One region of the Salinimonas marina genome, then DNA from elsewhere that is predicted to be linked to it. Evidence: predicted binding sites of a transcription regulator. Region 1 holds the regulator's gene; the other holds the start of a gene.
What was found. The regulator ArgR, encoded in region 1, controls arginine synthesis, uptake and breakdown. The targets are predictions, from matches to a motif close to ANTGAATANNTATTCANT.

Region 1 (6,247 bases):
TGACAATACCGGTAATGTCGATGGCATTAGCCTATTGCAACCGCGTTTTGGTTTTACCTATACCGTTAATGACGATTTGGAAGTGCGTGGTGGTATTGGTCTGTACTCCGGCGGTAACCCGAACGTCTGGATCTCCAATGCTTATTCAAATGACGGTGTGACCAATATCAGCACCCGCGAAGGTGATATTCCGGGCTGGGTAAGCGGCGAGACCTCAATCTTTGATGTACCGTTAACGGGCGAAGGTCGTCCAATTTATGACATCCCGCAGGCACAGTTTGACGAAGTCGCGAATACCAGTCTGGTAGACGGCGATGGTAATACCGTTGCCACTGACCCGGATTTTGATATTCCTTCTGAATGGAAATACGCATTGGGCGCGACTTATATTGCCCCGTATGAGGTGGTTGTTACCGCCGATGTGATTTTCACCGATCGTCAGGACTCAGCGATTTATCGTGACCCTAACATCCAGTATTCTGGCGCCACACGATTTGATGGCCGTCCAGTGTATGAGCAAGTAGATGCTGATCGCCGGGTAGGCAGCGATTTTGTGCTGGGTAATGTAAACCAGGGCGATGGGTCTTCTACCATCTTCTCGTTGGGTCTGACCAAAAGCTGGGACAATGGCATCGATGCTAGCCTATCTTATGCCTACGTGGATGCAGAAGACGCCAACCCGATGAACAGTTCGGTGGCATTTTCTAACTACGTAAACTTTGCCACCACTGATCCGAATAACCCGGCTGCGGCAACTTCAGATTATGCCATTGGCAATCGTTTTAACTTGTCACTCAGCTACACGACCGAGTTAGTTGATGGCTATGACACTCGCTTTAGCCTGTTTGCCACTGCCAACGAAGGTAAGCCTTACTCGTATGTGTACGGGAATGATGCGGCGTTCCCGTGGGATACTGCTCGCTCTCGCCAACTGCTGTACATTCCAGAAGCCGGCGACCCCAATGTAGTGTTTGGTGATGATGTCACCCGTGACGGCGTCGTTTTGCAAACTGCAGCAGAAGCCGAAAACGGCTTTAATGAGTGGGTTGAAGCAAACGGCTTTGAGCGTGGACAGACATTAGAGCGCAACAGTGAAACCGCGGCCTGGTGGTTGAAAGCGGATATTCGTGTGTCACAGCAGTTGCCAGGCTTTACCGACGGTCATAATGCTAACGCCTTTATCGTGGTGGAAAACTTCACTAACCTGCTTAATGATGACTGGGGTGATTTCCGCCAGGGTTCATTTGTAGGTGAAACGGTGATTGATGCAGCTGTGAATGATGCTGGTCAGTATGTTTACAGTGGCTTTAGTGCACCTCGCGAAAGCATTGAGCGTGCGCCGTCACTATGGGAAGTGCGTGTAGGTATTAACTACACCTTCTAATCAGACCATAATTTGCCAGCACTACCGTGCCGGCAATAAGATAAAAACACCGCTGTAGCCTGACCGCTGCAGCGGTGTTTTTTTATTGGTGGCTAGGTGTTGCACTGGGTACTTATTGATAGCTTGTACCCGCTCAGTGTAATGGTCCCCGACTTGCCCTTGAATCTAATCTAATTTACCTCAAGTTATGTATCAATGACTCAACTCGTAAAGGAGAAGCACAATGACAAAACGTCTGTTAATGGTAATGACCTCGCACGATATCATGGGCGACTCGGGTAAAAAAACCGGCATCTGGCTGGAAGAATTCGCGTCCCCGTATTATGCATTTGTGGATGCAGGCTACACCATTACCCTGGCTTCAACCATGGGTGGCGCAGTCCCGGTGGATCCCATGAGTTTAGGCGATGATGCGTTAACCGAAGACACCGAGCGGTTTACCAATGATGAGCTGGCCAACTCTGCGCTGGCGTCCACCATCCCTTTAGAAGATGTTAAAGCCGACGAGTTTGATGCCGTCTTTTATCCTGGTGGTCACGGGCCGTTATGGGATCTGTCTGACAATGCTCACTCAAAAGCTTTGATTGAAGATATGCTGAATGCGGACAAGCCCGTAGCGGCGGTCTGTCATGCGCCTATTGTGCTCAAAAACGTGCAGAACAAAGCTGGTGAGCCAATGATTAAAGGATTGAAAGTGACAGGGTTCACCAATACCGAAGAAGACGCGGTAGGGCTGACCGATGTGGTGCCCTATTTGGTGGAAGATGAACTGCGAAATATTGGCGGAGAGTATTCCAAAAAAGGCGACTTTGAATCTTATGTAGTAGAAGATGGTCGTTTGATTACCGGTCAGAATCCTCCCTCGTCAAAGCCTGCGGCTGAAGCTTTGATTAAACAACTGGGTAAGTAATCTAAGTCACACAACCTGTCCCGGTGCTAACCGGGACCTTGTTTAGCAGGCATTAAACATTATCGAAAAGATCTTCCACCCGTTGGCGCAGCTCTTCAATCTTTTTGACATCCGCTGGTGCAATGAAAATAGTGTCATCACCAGCAATAGTACCTAATACCCCGTCTTTGGAGCTAAGAGAGTCCAGTAGACGGGCGATCAGCTGGGCCGCCCCGGGACTGGTGCGAATGATCACCATGACATTGTTATGCACAATATCCAGTACCAACTGTTTCAGCGGACTTTTGGCTGTCGGCATCCCCAACTCTGGTGGCAGGCAATAAACCATGTCGCCGCGGGCATTGCGAGTACGCACCGCCCCGAACTTACTAAGCATGCGCGAAATTTTAGACTGGCTGATATTGTCATAGCCCTGTTCTTTCAATGCTTCAACAATGTCGCCCTGAGAGCCATAACTTTCTGCTTTTAAAATTTCTTTGAACGCTTTGATGAGTTGTTCTTGTTTTTGATTTGCCATAGCGCCTGCCAGTGTTGGTGTTAATCTCACAAAGAGTTATTATTGTGCCGTAGAGGGTGTCCCGATGCAATTTTAATGCATATTCATGCATTGTCGATGAATGTTTGAGCAGAATGAATGTTGTCGTGGTGCCAAACTGCCCCGATGATTGTTTTTTTCATAGCGTTACTATAGGGTGACGTACCGTTATACAAACGTGAAATTTCCATAGGAGAAATGAAATGAAAGTAGCCGTGTTAGGTGCTGCCGGTGGTATTGGTCAGGCGCTGTCGTTGTTGTTAAAAACACAACTTCCAGCGGGTTCAGAATTAGCGCTTTATGATGTTGCACCGGTTGTACCGGGTGTTGCCGTCGATTTAAGCCACATCCCCACAGCGGTAAAAGTAACCGGTCACGGTAAAGATGATTTGGGCGTTGCACTTACCGACGCAGACATCGTATTGATCCCTGCCGGTGTACCGCGTAAGCCAGGCATGGACCGCTCTGATTTGTTCAATACCAATGCTAGCATTGTTAAAGCGCTGGTCGAAGGTGTAGCTGAGCATTGCCCTGAAGCGTGCCTGGGTATTATTACCAACCCGGTTAATACCACGGTGGCAATTGCTGCTGAGACGCTGAAAGCAAAAGGCGTATACGACAAAAACAAGTTGTTCGGTGTTACTACGCTGGATGTGATCCGCGCCGAAACGTTTGTTGCTGAATTAAATGATATGGACCCGGCCAACGTGCATGTTCCGGTTATTGGCGGCCATTCTGGTACCACCATTTTGCCATTGTTGTCTCAGGTTGAAGGCGTAAGTTTCAGTGACGACGACATTTCAAGCCTGACGACCCGCATTCAGAATGCAGGTACTGAGGTAGTTGAAGCGAAAGCGGGCGGTGGTTCAGCAACCCTGTCTATGGGTCAGGCTGCAGCCCGTTTCTGTTTGTCTCTGACTGCTGCTATGCAGGGTGAGAATGTGGTTGAGTACACCTATGTTCAAACTGACGACAGCGACGATGCTGCCTTCTTTGCGCACCCGGTACGTCTGGGTCCCAATGGTGTAGAAGAAATTCTGCCATATGGCGAGCTTAGCGATTTTGAACAAAAAGCTAAAGAAGAAATGCTGGAAGGCCTGCGTGGGGACATTCAGCTTGGCGTAGACTTTGTAAACAGCTAATTCATATAGCTGCTTAATAGCCAAATTTAAAAAACCGGGCCGGAAACAGCCCGGTTTTTTATTGTCTATTGATCGTGTTTTAACACCACCCGATAATGCGCCTTACCCTCGCGTAGGCGATCCAGCGCCTCATTAATATCGCTGAAGGGATAGGTTTCGGTGACCGGTTCAATATTATGCAGGGCGGCAAAATCCAGCATCTGTTTAATGGTGGCCGGGCTGCCCACCGGCGAGCCAGAGACCTGCCGTTGTCCTAAAATTAACCCAAAGACATTAATATCCAGCGGCTCTAAGGTGGCACCGACAAAATGCAGTCGGCCTTTGGGGCCAGAGTGGCAATGTAGTTGTCCCATTGCAATTTGACATTCACCGTTGAAATAATCAGATCAAACTGGCCCTGCGCCGCTTCAAGTTCATCTTCATTTTTGCTGTTTAACACATGATGCGCTCCCAGCTCTTTGGCTTCCTGTTTTTTTGCTTCGCTGGAGGTAAATGCGGTGACTTCACATCCCCAGGCATTCAAAAACTGCAGCGCAATATGGCCCAGGCCACCAATGCCGATAACGCCCACTTTTGAGGTCGGGGTGATATTGAACTGATTCAGCGGATTAAACACTGTGATGCCGCCGCAAAAAAGCGGACCGGCAGTATCGGGATTGATGTTGTCAGGCAAGGGAATGACGGCCGTGGCCTGCGCACGTACTTTATCGGCAAAGCCGCCGTGACGCCCGCCAATGGTCATTTGAGCCTGGCTGCATAGATTATGATCGCCGCTGTGGCAGGTGCGGCAGGTGTTGCAATACGACGAATGCCAGCCCAGACCCACACGCTGACCGGGTTTCAATGCGCTGACATTGCTGCCAACCTGGCCAATCGTACCTACAACCTCATGGCCAGGTACGAAGGGGTACTCGGTAAGGCCCCATTCATTGTCTAGCATGCTTATATCACTGTGACATACGCCACAGGACTCCACGTTGATTTCAACTTCGTCCTGGCCAAGCTGGCCCGGGTCGTAACAAAACTCTTCCAGTTTGCCGCCGGCGTCTTTTGCTGCATAAGCATTGATCATAGAAAGGTCTCAAATATTCAGAAAGAAGTAGTAGGTTTTTTACACGGATTAACGGAAAATGGGTCAGCGGAGGCTGGGGCAGATTAATGAGCAGGGGAGCGCTTATCAACGGATAAGGCGAACCGTTGGGTCCTTTGCGTATTTACACAGCTTGTGATGCAGGGCCAGGTCAAAAAAACAGGCTGACCCTGCATGAGATGGCGATTAGTCCATCACCTTTTTAATGGTTTCCTTAGACAACGGCTTGACAAAATGGTCATCAAAACCGGCCTGTCTGGAGCTTTCTATATATTTGTCGGTGCCCCAGCCACTTTGCGAATAAAACTTCACCATATTTGCCTCAGGCAAGGCTTTTAAGATTTTGCACAGTTCGTACCCGTCCAGGTCCGGCATGCCAATATCCAAAAACACACAGTGGGGCTTAAAGCGTTTAAATTCTTCAATCGCATCGCGCGGGCGGTGATACCGCGGGTTTTAAAACCCATGGAGTTGGCCAAAAGACAATACATGTCGACCAAATCTTCATTATCGTCCACAAACATGATGCGCTTTCCAGCTGTTCTTGTATGAATCTCTTCACTATCATCATGGTTTTCAAAAGCCTGTTCTGACATGGGCAGCTTGACGGTAAAGGTGCTGCCTTGCCCCGTACCGGCACTGTTCACACTGACACTGCCATGGTGTAATGCCACCAGTTTACTCACCAGCGTCAGGCCAATGCCCAGCCCGCCTTTGGTGTGGGTGGAGTGCGCTTCAATTTGGGTGAACATATTAAACACATCTTTAAGACGATCTTCTGGGATGCCCATGCCATTATCGCTAATGCGAACCACCACCATCGAGCCTTCTTTTTTTATGTCGACCTGAATCTGGCCCTGATCATTGGTGTACTTGGCGGCATTATGAATAATGTTAGAAAATATCTGACTCAGGCGGGCTTTGTCTCCAAAAACGGTGACGCCTTCACTTAAATATTGCACGTCCAGCGTGTGGTGTTTGGCTTTAACATGCTGATCGACAATCTCCAGCGACTCTGAAATAACATCATGAATATTGAGTTTTTCAAATTCCAGCTTAACCTTACCGCGGGTGATGCGTGAGATATCCATCAAATCGTTAATCAGCTTCGACATGTATTCAGCCTGACGATTGATAATAGAGGTTACGCGTTTTCGGGTGCTCTCATCATCGACGGTTTCTAGAA
Region 2 (6,247 bases), 1.5 Mb from region 1:
GTTGTCGTTTATCTTTATCTCACACAACCTGGGTATTGTGCGACATATCGCGGATAAAGTGATTGTGATGGAAAATGGGCAGATTGTGGAGTCAGGCAAAACCGAGACGATTTTTCGCTGGCCCCAACACGCCATGACCAAAAAGCTGATCATGGCGTATCAGTCGCTGGTACCTCAGCAAAAGCTGAACTAACCCACCAGCGCCAGTAATACCCCGGCGGCCACAGCCGAGCCCAGTACGCCGGCTACATTGGGTCCCATGGCATGCATCAGCAAAAAGTTATGCGGGTTCGCCTGCAAGCCAACTTTATTCACCACCCGCGCCGCCATTGGTACGGCCGAGACCCCGGCCGCGCCAATAAGTGGATTGATGGGTGAAGCCGAAAAACGCGCCATTAGTTTGGCCATCAGTACCCCGGTAGCGGTACCAATCGCAAATGCGACGGCGCCAAGCCCCAGAATACCTAAGGTCTCTACCGTTAAGAATTTCTCGGCAGACAACTTCGAGCCCACCGCCAGTCCTAAAAAGATGGTCACTACATTAATAAGTTCATTTTGCGCCGTTCTGCTGAGCCGGTCGACCACCCCACACTCTTTCATCAGATTACCAAAACAAAACATACCTACCAGCGGCGTGGCCGATGGCAGAAATAAAATGGTCAGCATCAGAACCGCCAGCGGGAAGATGATTTTTTCCCGTTGCGACACATGCCGTAATTGCTCCATCTTTATCTCGCGTTGCGCCGGCGTCGTCAGAGCTTTCATGATAGGCGGCTGAATAATGGGCACCAGCGCCATATAAGAATAAGCTGCTACCGCAATCGCCCCTAACAAATCTGGCGCCAGCCGGGAGGCCAGAAAGATAGCCGTGGGTCCGTCGGCGCCGCCGATAATGGCAATGGCGCTGGCATCTTGCAGCGTAAACTCAAAGCCGGGCACCGCGTTTAAGGCAATAGCTCCAAATAAGGTCGCAAAAATACCAAACTGCGCCGCGGCCCCCAGTAACAGCATGCGCGGATTGGCAATCAAGGCTCCAAAATCCGTCATGGCCCCCACGCCCATAAAAATAAGCAACGGGAACACCCCGGTTTCGATACCCACGGCATAGATATAGTGCAGCAGACCTTCTGCTTCGGAGAAACCCGCTAGCGGGATATTGGTCAGAATAGCCCCGAAGCCGATGGGGATCAGCAGTAACGGCTCGAATTTTTTGACGATAGCCAGATACAACAATAACAGGCCTACCGCCATCATAATGACCTGTTGGAAATGGAAGTGGGCCAGTGCGGTACTGTCCCAGAGTATGGCAAGTTGTTCCATGGATTAACTAAGCTCTATCAGTGATTGACCGCTGGTGACTGCATCGCCTTCTTTGGCAAGAATACGGGAGACCGTGCCGGTATAGGCGCTGCGCACTTCGGTTTCCATTTTCATGGCTTCCATAATCATCACCACATCACCATCGTGAATCTCATCGCCTTCACTAATCATCAGTTTAAATATATTACCCGAAAGCGGCGCTGCGATGGTGTGAGCGGTGCCGGAGGTGTCTTTAGCTTGTGGTGGGGCATTGGTCGTGGTATTGGCGGTGCTGGCCGCAGCGGGTTTCTGATTGATGGTTTCCAGCTCACCGCTGGCGGCAACTTCAACCTGATAGACTTTCCCATCAACCCGCACATCGTAGCTGGCTGCACCGGTGGCACTAGCAGCTGGCTCCGACGACTCCGGTTTGGCTGCAGCCACGTTTTCGGCAGACGGTGCCGGCTCAAACGCACTGGCATCACCCCGGTTTTCCAGAAACTTCAGTCCTATCTGCGGAAACAGCGCATAGGTCAGTACATCATCAATTTTTTCATCCGCCAGACTAAAGGACTTTGTCTGTGCCAGTTCATCCAGCTCATCTTCAAGTTTATTAAGTTCGGGCTCCAGACGGTCCGCCGGCCGACAGGTAATTGGTTCGGCACCGTCAAGTACTCGCTGTTGTAGTTCTTTGTTTACCGGCGCGGCGGTGGCGCCATATTCACCCTTTAGCACCCCAGCGGTTTCTTTGGTGATGCTTTTGTAGCGCTCTTCGGTTAAAACATTCAGTACCGACTGCGTACCCACAATCTGTGAGGTCGGCGTGACCAGCGGAATAAACCCTAAATCTTCGCGCACTTTGGGTATTTCTTTAAGTACCTCATCAAACTTGTCTTCGGCGCCCTGCTCTTTAAGCTGGCTTTCCATGTTGGTCAGCATACCACCTGGCACCTGGGCCAGTAAGATACGGGCATCCACGCCTTTAAGGCTGCCTTCAAATTGTGCGTATTTTTTGCGCACTTCACGAAAATGCGCCGCGATGGGCTCTAACTGTGGCAGCGATATACCCGTGTCCCGTTCAGTCCCTTCGACAATCGACACCATGGTTTCGGTCGCCGTATGCCCATAGGTCATGCTCATTGGCGAGATAGCGGTATCGAGCATATCTATGCCCGCATCCACCGCTTTTTGATAGGTGGCGGTAGAGAGTCCGGTGGTGGCGTGACATTGCATCGCAATAGGCACCTTAACCGTCTCTTTTAAGCCTTTGATCAGTGCTTCGCAGTCATAGGGCTTAAGCAAACCGGCCATATCTTTAATACAAATAGAATGCACCCCCATGTCTTCCAACTGGCGGGCCATGGTCAGCCAGGTGTCCAGAGTATGTACCGGGCTGACGGTATACGATATGGTGCCCTGCGCGTGGGCATCGCAATCGATGGCGGCTTTTATCGCCGTTTCCAGGTTGCGCACATCATTCATGGCATCAAAAATGCGAAACACATCGACGCCATTGCTATGGGCTCGCTCGACAAACCGTTTTACAACATCGTCTGCATAATGGCGATAGCCCAGCAGGTTTTGCCCACGTAACAACATTTGTTGACGGGTATTGGGCATTGCTGCTTTGAGCTGACGGATACGCTCCCAGGGATCTTCACCTAAATAACGAATACAGGAATCAAACGTGGCCCCGCCCCAGGACTCTACCGACCAAAAGCCGGCCTCATCCAGTTCTTTGGCAATGGGGAGCATGTCTTCAACACGCATGCGGGTGGCCAGTAAGGACTGGTGAGCATCGCGCAGTACCAGTTCGGTTAGCGCCAGAGGTTTAGTCATGATTTCTCCTGATATCACTTATTAGAATGGCGGTGAAGATGGATAGCAGCGCTAATAGCAGCCACTGTCGCGGGGTCGGGTGAAGCGTCCTGCCTGGAAGCAGCAGCGGGTTTGGGCCGGGGGGTGCGCTGATCGGGGGCGGCTACCGGCCCGGCAAATCGCCGACAAAATAATTCTATACTTTTAACGCCGCCAATCAGCAGCGTTAAAAATGCAAATACAAAGCCCATTCCCACCAACATCAGACTGGCGGCTTCATAAAGCTGAGCTGTAATCTCACTATTCATAACACGCCCATTTTTCTGAGGAATGCATTTAGTAACATGATTGGCCGTTGAGCACAAATCTGAACCGCCAAAATTGAATACATATTCAAGAAAAGCGCATATTTTGAGCTAATTCAGCCATTTTGATTTATGCCAGACTGCCGCGCTTTTGGCGTACTCCCCTTCTATGAATAGATAATAAGTGAAAAACTCTGCTTTTGTTCACCCAGGCGCAGTAAATTGTCTAGTGAAAGGAATTTGTTGCCAGCTAAAAAATAGGGAAGAACCAACACGAGTAGTACGGCCATGAGGAGTTACCGCTGCGAGATACGCCTGGGGATAGGCTTTATAGACGAAAAAAACCCACCGCTAGGGTGGGTTTTCTTATATGGCGCGTGTGGAAGGATTCGAACCTCCGACCGCCTGGTTCGTAGCCAGGTACTCTATCCAGCTGAGCTACACACGCGTAAAACTTTTACTTATGTATTTTACTACACAAGGTGGCATTTGCAAAATATGGCGCGTGTGGAAGGATTCGAACCTCCGACCGCCTGGTTCGTAGCCAGGTACTCTATCCAGCTGAGCTACACACGCGCAAAACTTTTTGTTGGTTGCCACATCCAACCTGAATAATGGCGGAGAGGGAGGGATTCGAACCCTCGATACCAGTAATAGGTATGGTTCCTTAGCAGGGAACTGGTTTCAGCCACTCACCCACCTCTCCGTGACGTGGGGCTGCATTTTACGGATTCACCTGTTGGTGTCAATTCTTTTTTCAAAGAAAAATGCATACCCGGTGACAATTTAAGCGAGTTAAAACAATATGCTTCAACCTGGATAGTCAAAGTGAATTTACTCTTTGCCATCCTGCATTAAATTGTCGGACATTAGCCGGACTTGTCATTAATTAAATGAGAAGTCATAAGAGCGCCTGCCCTGTCAACGCGAAGAATAATAGCAAAGATCTGGCATAAGAAAAACGATAAGATGAAACTTTTGAACTGTTTACTCAAAAAGTAACCACAATGGCTGCTTTTTCAACAAAACATGAGCTTATCCCCTGCAAATAGGGGCGGCCAAACCTGCCGAAATAATAAAACACTTATTACTTCCCCAGGGCGCCAGGCCGACGCTTTGTTGCTGTAGAGAAGAGCATCGCGGTACCCGGGCATGCGGGGCCAGTATGCTAAAGCTCCCAAAACATGCGCACAAAAAAAGGCCGGTCAATAACCGGCCTTTTGATACTACGTGGTTACCTCAGATTACTCTGAATCAGCAGAACCGGCTTGTCCGCCTTTCTCAGCCTGGATCCGCATGTAGATTTCTTCACGGTGTACCGATACTTCTTTTGGCGCATTAACTCCGATCCGAACCTGGTTGCCTTTCACACCCAGCACGGTCACAGTGACTTCGTCACCTACCATTAATGTTTCACCCACACGACGAGTCAAAATAAGCATTCGTTTGCTCCTGTTCCTTACTTATGGACACTTCCATTCTTTAACACCCCACACCGGCACGACCCGATGAAGGCAGCAGCGATTCCTTGTTTTTGTGTCACTTGCAAAAACTCGCTGTTTACCTGTCACAGTAGATTATAGCTTATCTGACAACCAAGCGTTAACAGAGTCGAGTGCAGCGCCCAGATTATCAGGCTGATCGCCCCCGGCCTGAGCCATATCTGGACGGCCGCCACCTTTTCCGCCTACCTGTCCCGCCAGGAAGTTCACCAGCTCTCCGGCTTTGACATTGGCGGTTAACCCTTTTGTCACCCCGACAATCAGGTTCACCTTGCTTTCTCCTGCCACCCCTAATACTACGACGCCTTCACCCATTCGGTTTTTAAGATCATCAACCATACCGCGTAATGCTTTGGCCTCGACCCCATCGAGCTTAGAGACCAGCACCTTGGTACCGTTGATGTCTACCGCCTGGCCGAGCATATCGGCGCCTTGCTGGCTGGCCAGTTTTTGTTTGGCAGCCGCCAGGGCTTTTTCTAACTCTTTTTGTTGGGTCTGTAACTGACCAATTCTGCTGGTGATACCGGAAATATCACTTTTAAGCAGGCCACTGACTTCAGTAAGCAGCTGCTGTTGATGTTGTACATGGGCAATGGCCGTCTCACCGGTAATCGCTTCTAAACGACGCACGCCTGAAGCAATACCGCTTTCGCCGACAATTTTAAACAACCCAATTTCGCCGGTTTGTTGAACATGCGTGCCGCCACACAGTTCGATAGAGAAGGGCCCCATTTTTACCACCCGAACTTTTTCTTCGTACTTTTCGCCAAATAAGGCCATCGCACCCGATGCTTTGGCTTCATCCAACTCCATCAGTTCGGTGGTCAGAGTATGGTTTGCCCGAATTTCTTCGTTAACACGTTGTTCGATTAACGCCAGCTGTTCACTGGTCAGGGCTTCAAAATGGGAAAAGTCAAAACGCATGCGCTCAGCTTCCACCAGTGAGCCTTTTTGCGTCACATGCTCGCCCAGTACTTCCCGCAAAGCGGCATGCAGCAAATGCGTGGCACTGTGGTTTTTCTTGATAGCCGCCCGGTTTGAAGCGTCAATACTGGCGCTCACTTTATCGCCTTTGTGCACGGTGCCGCGCGCGGTACCATAGTGGGCAAACGCATTGCCCATCTTCTTCGTATCGGTAACCACAAATTCGCCATTGGCGACTTCAAGCACGCCTTTGTCGCCGATCTGACCGCCGGCTTCGGCATAAAAAGGCGTGTTATCCAGCAGGATTACCCCTTCCTGACCGTCGCTGAGCGCTTCGCAAAATTCATCATTGCAAATGACTTCCAGCACCTGGCCTTCACCCTGTTCATCGGTATAACC

Region 2: the regulator ArgR is predicted to act here: its motif matches at 3,498-3,515, upstream of IT774_RS12145 (OadG family protein).

Annotation. Positions count from the first base shown of each region.
Region 1 is NZ_CP064795.1:483,649-489,895, forward strand. Features, by position in the region: gene IT774_RS02135 (TonB-dependent receptor) at 1-1,384, shown strand, start outside; gene IT774_RS02140 (type 1 glutamine amidotransferase domain-containing protein) at 1,608-2,294, shown strand; gene argR (transcriptional regulator ArgR) at 2,347-2,811, opposite strand; gene mdh (malate dehydrogenase) at 3,033-3,971, shown strand; partial or broken gene ahr (NADPH-dependent aldehyde reductase Ahr) at 4,037-5,043, opposite strand; gene IT774_RS17190 (response regulator) at 5,248-5,454, opposite strand; gene IT774_RS02160 (GAF domain-containing sensor histidine kinase) at 5,397-6,247, opposite strand, start outside.
Region 2 is NZ_CP064795.1:2,718,105-2,724,351, forward strand. Features, by position in the region: gene IT774_RS12130 (ATP-binding cassette domain-containing protein) at 1-193, shown strand, start outside; gene IT774_RS12135 (sodium ion-translocating decarboxylase subunit beta) at 190-1,320, opposite strand; gene oadA (sodium-extruding oxaloacetate decarboxylase subunit alpha) at 1,324-3,138, opposite strand; gene IT774_RS12145 (OadG family protein) at 3,153-3,425, opposite strand; tRNA gene IT774_RS12150 (tRNA-Arg) at 3,794-3,870, opposite strand; tRNA gene IT774_RS12155 (tRNA-Arg) at 3,922-3,998, opposite strand; tRNA gene IT774_RS12160 (tRNA-Ser) at 4,038-4,128, opposite strand; gene csrA (carbon storage regulator CsrA) at 4,667-4,864, opposite strand; gene alaS (alanine--tRNA ligase) at 5,000-6,247, opposite strand, start outside.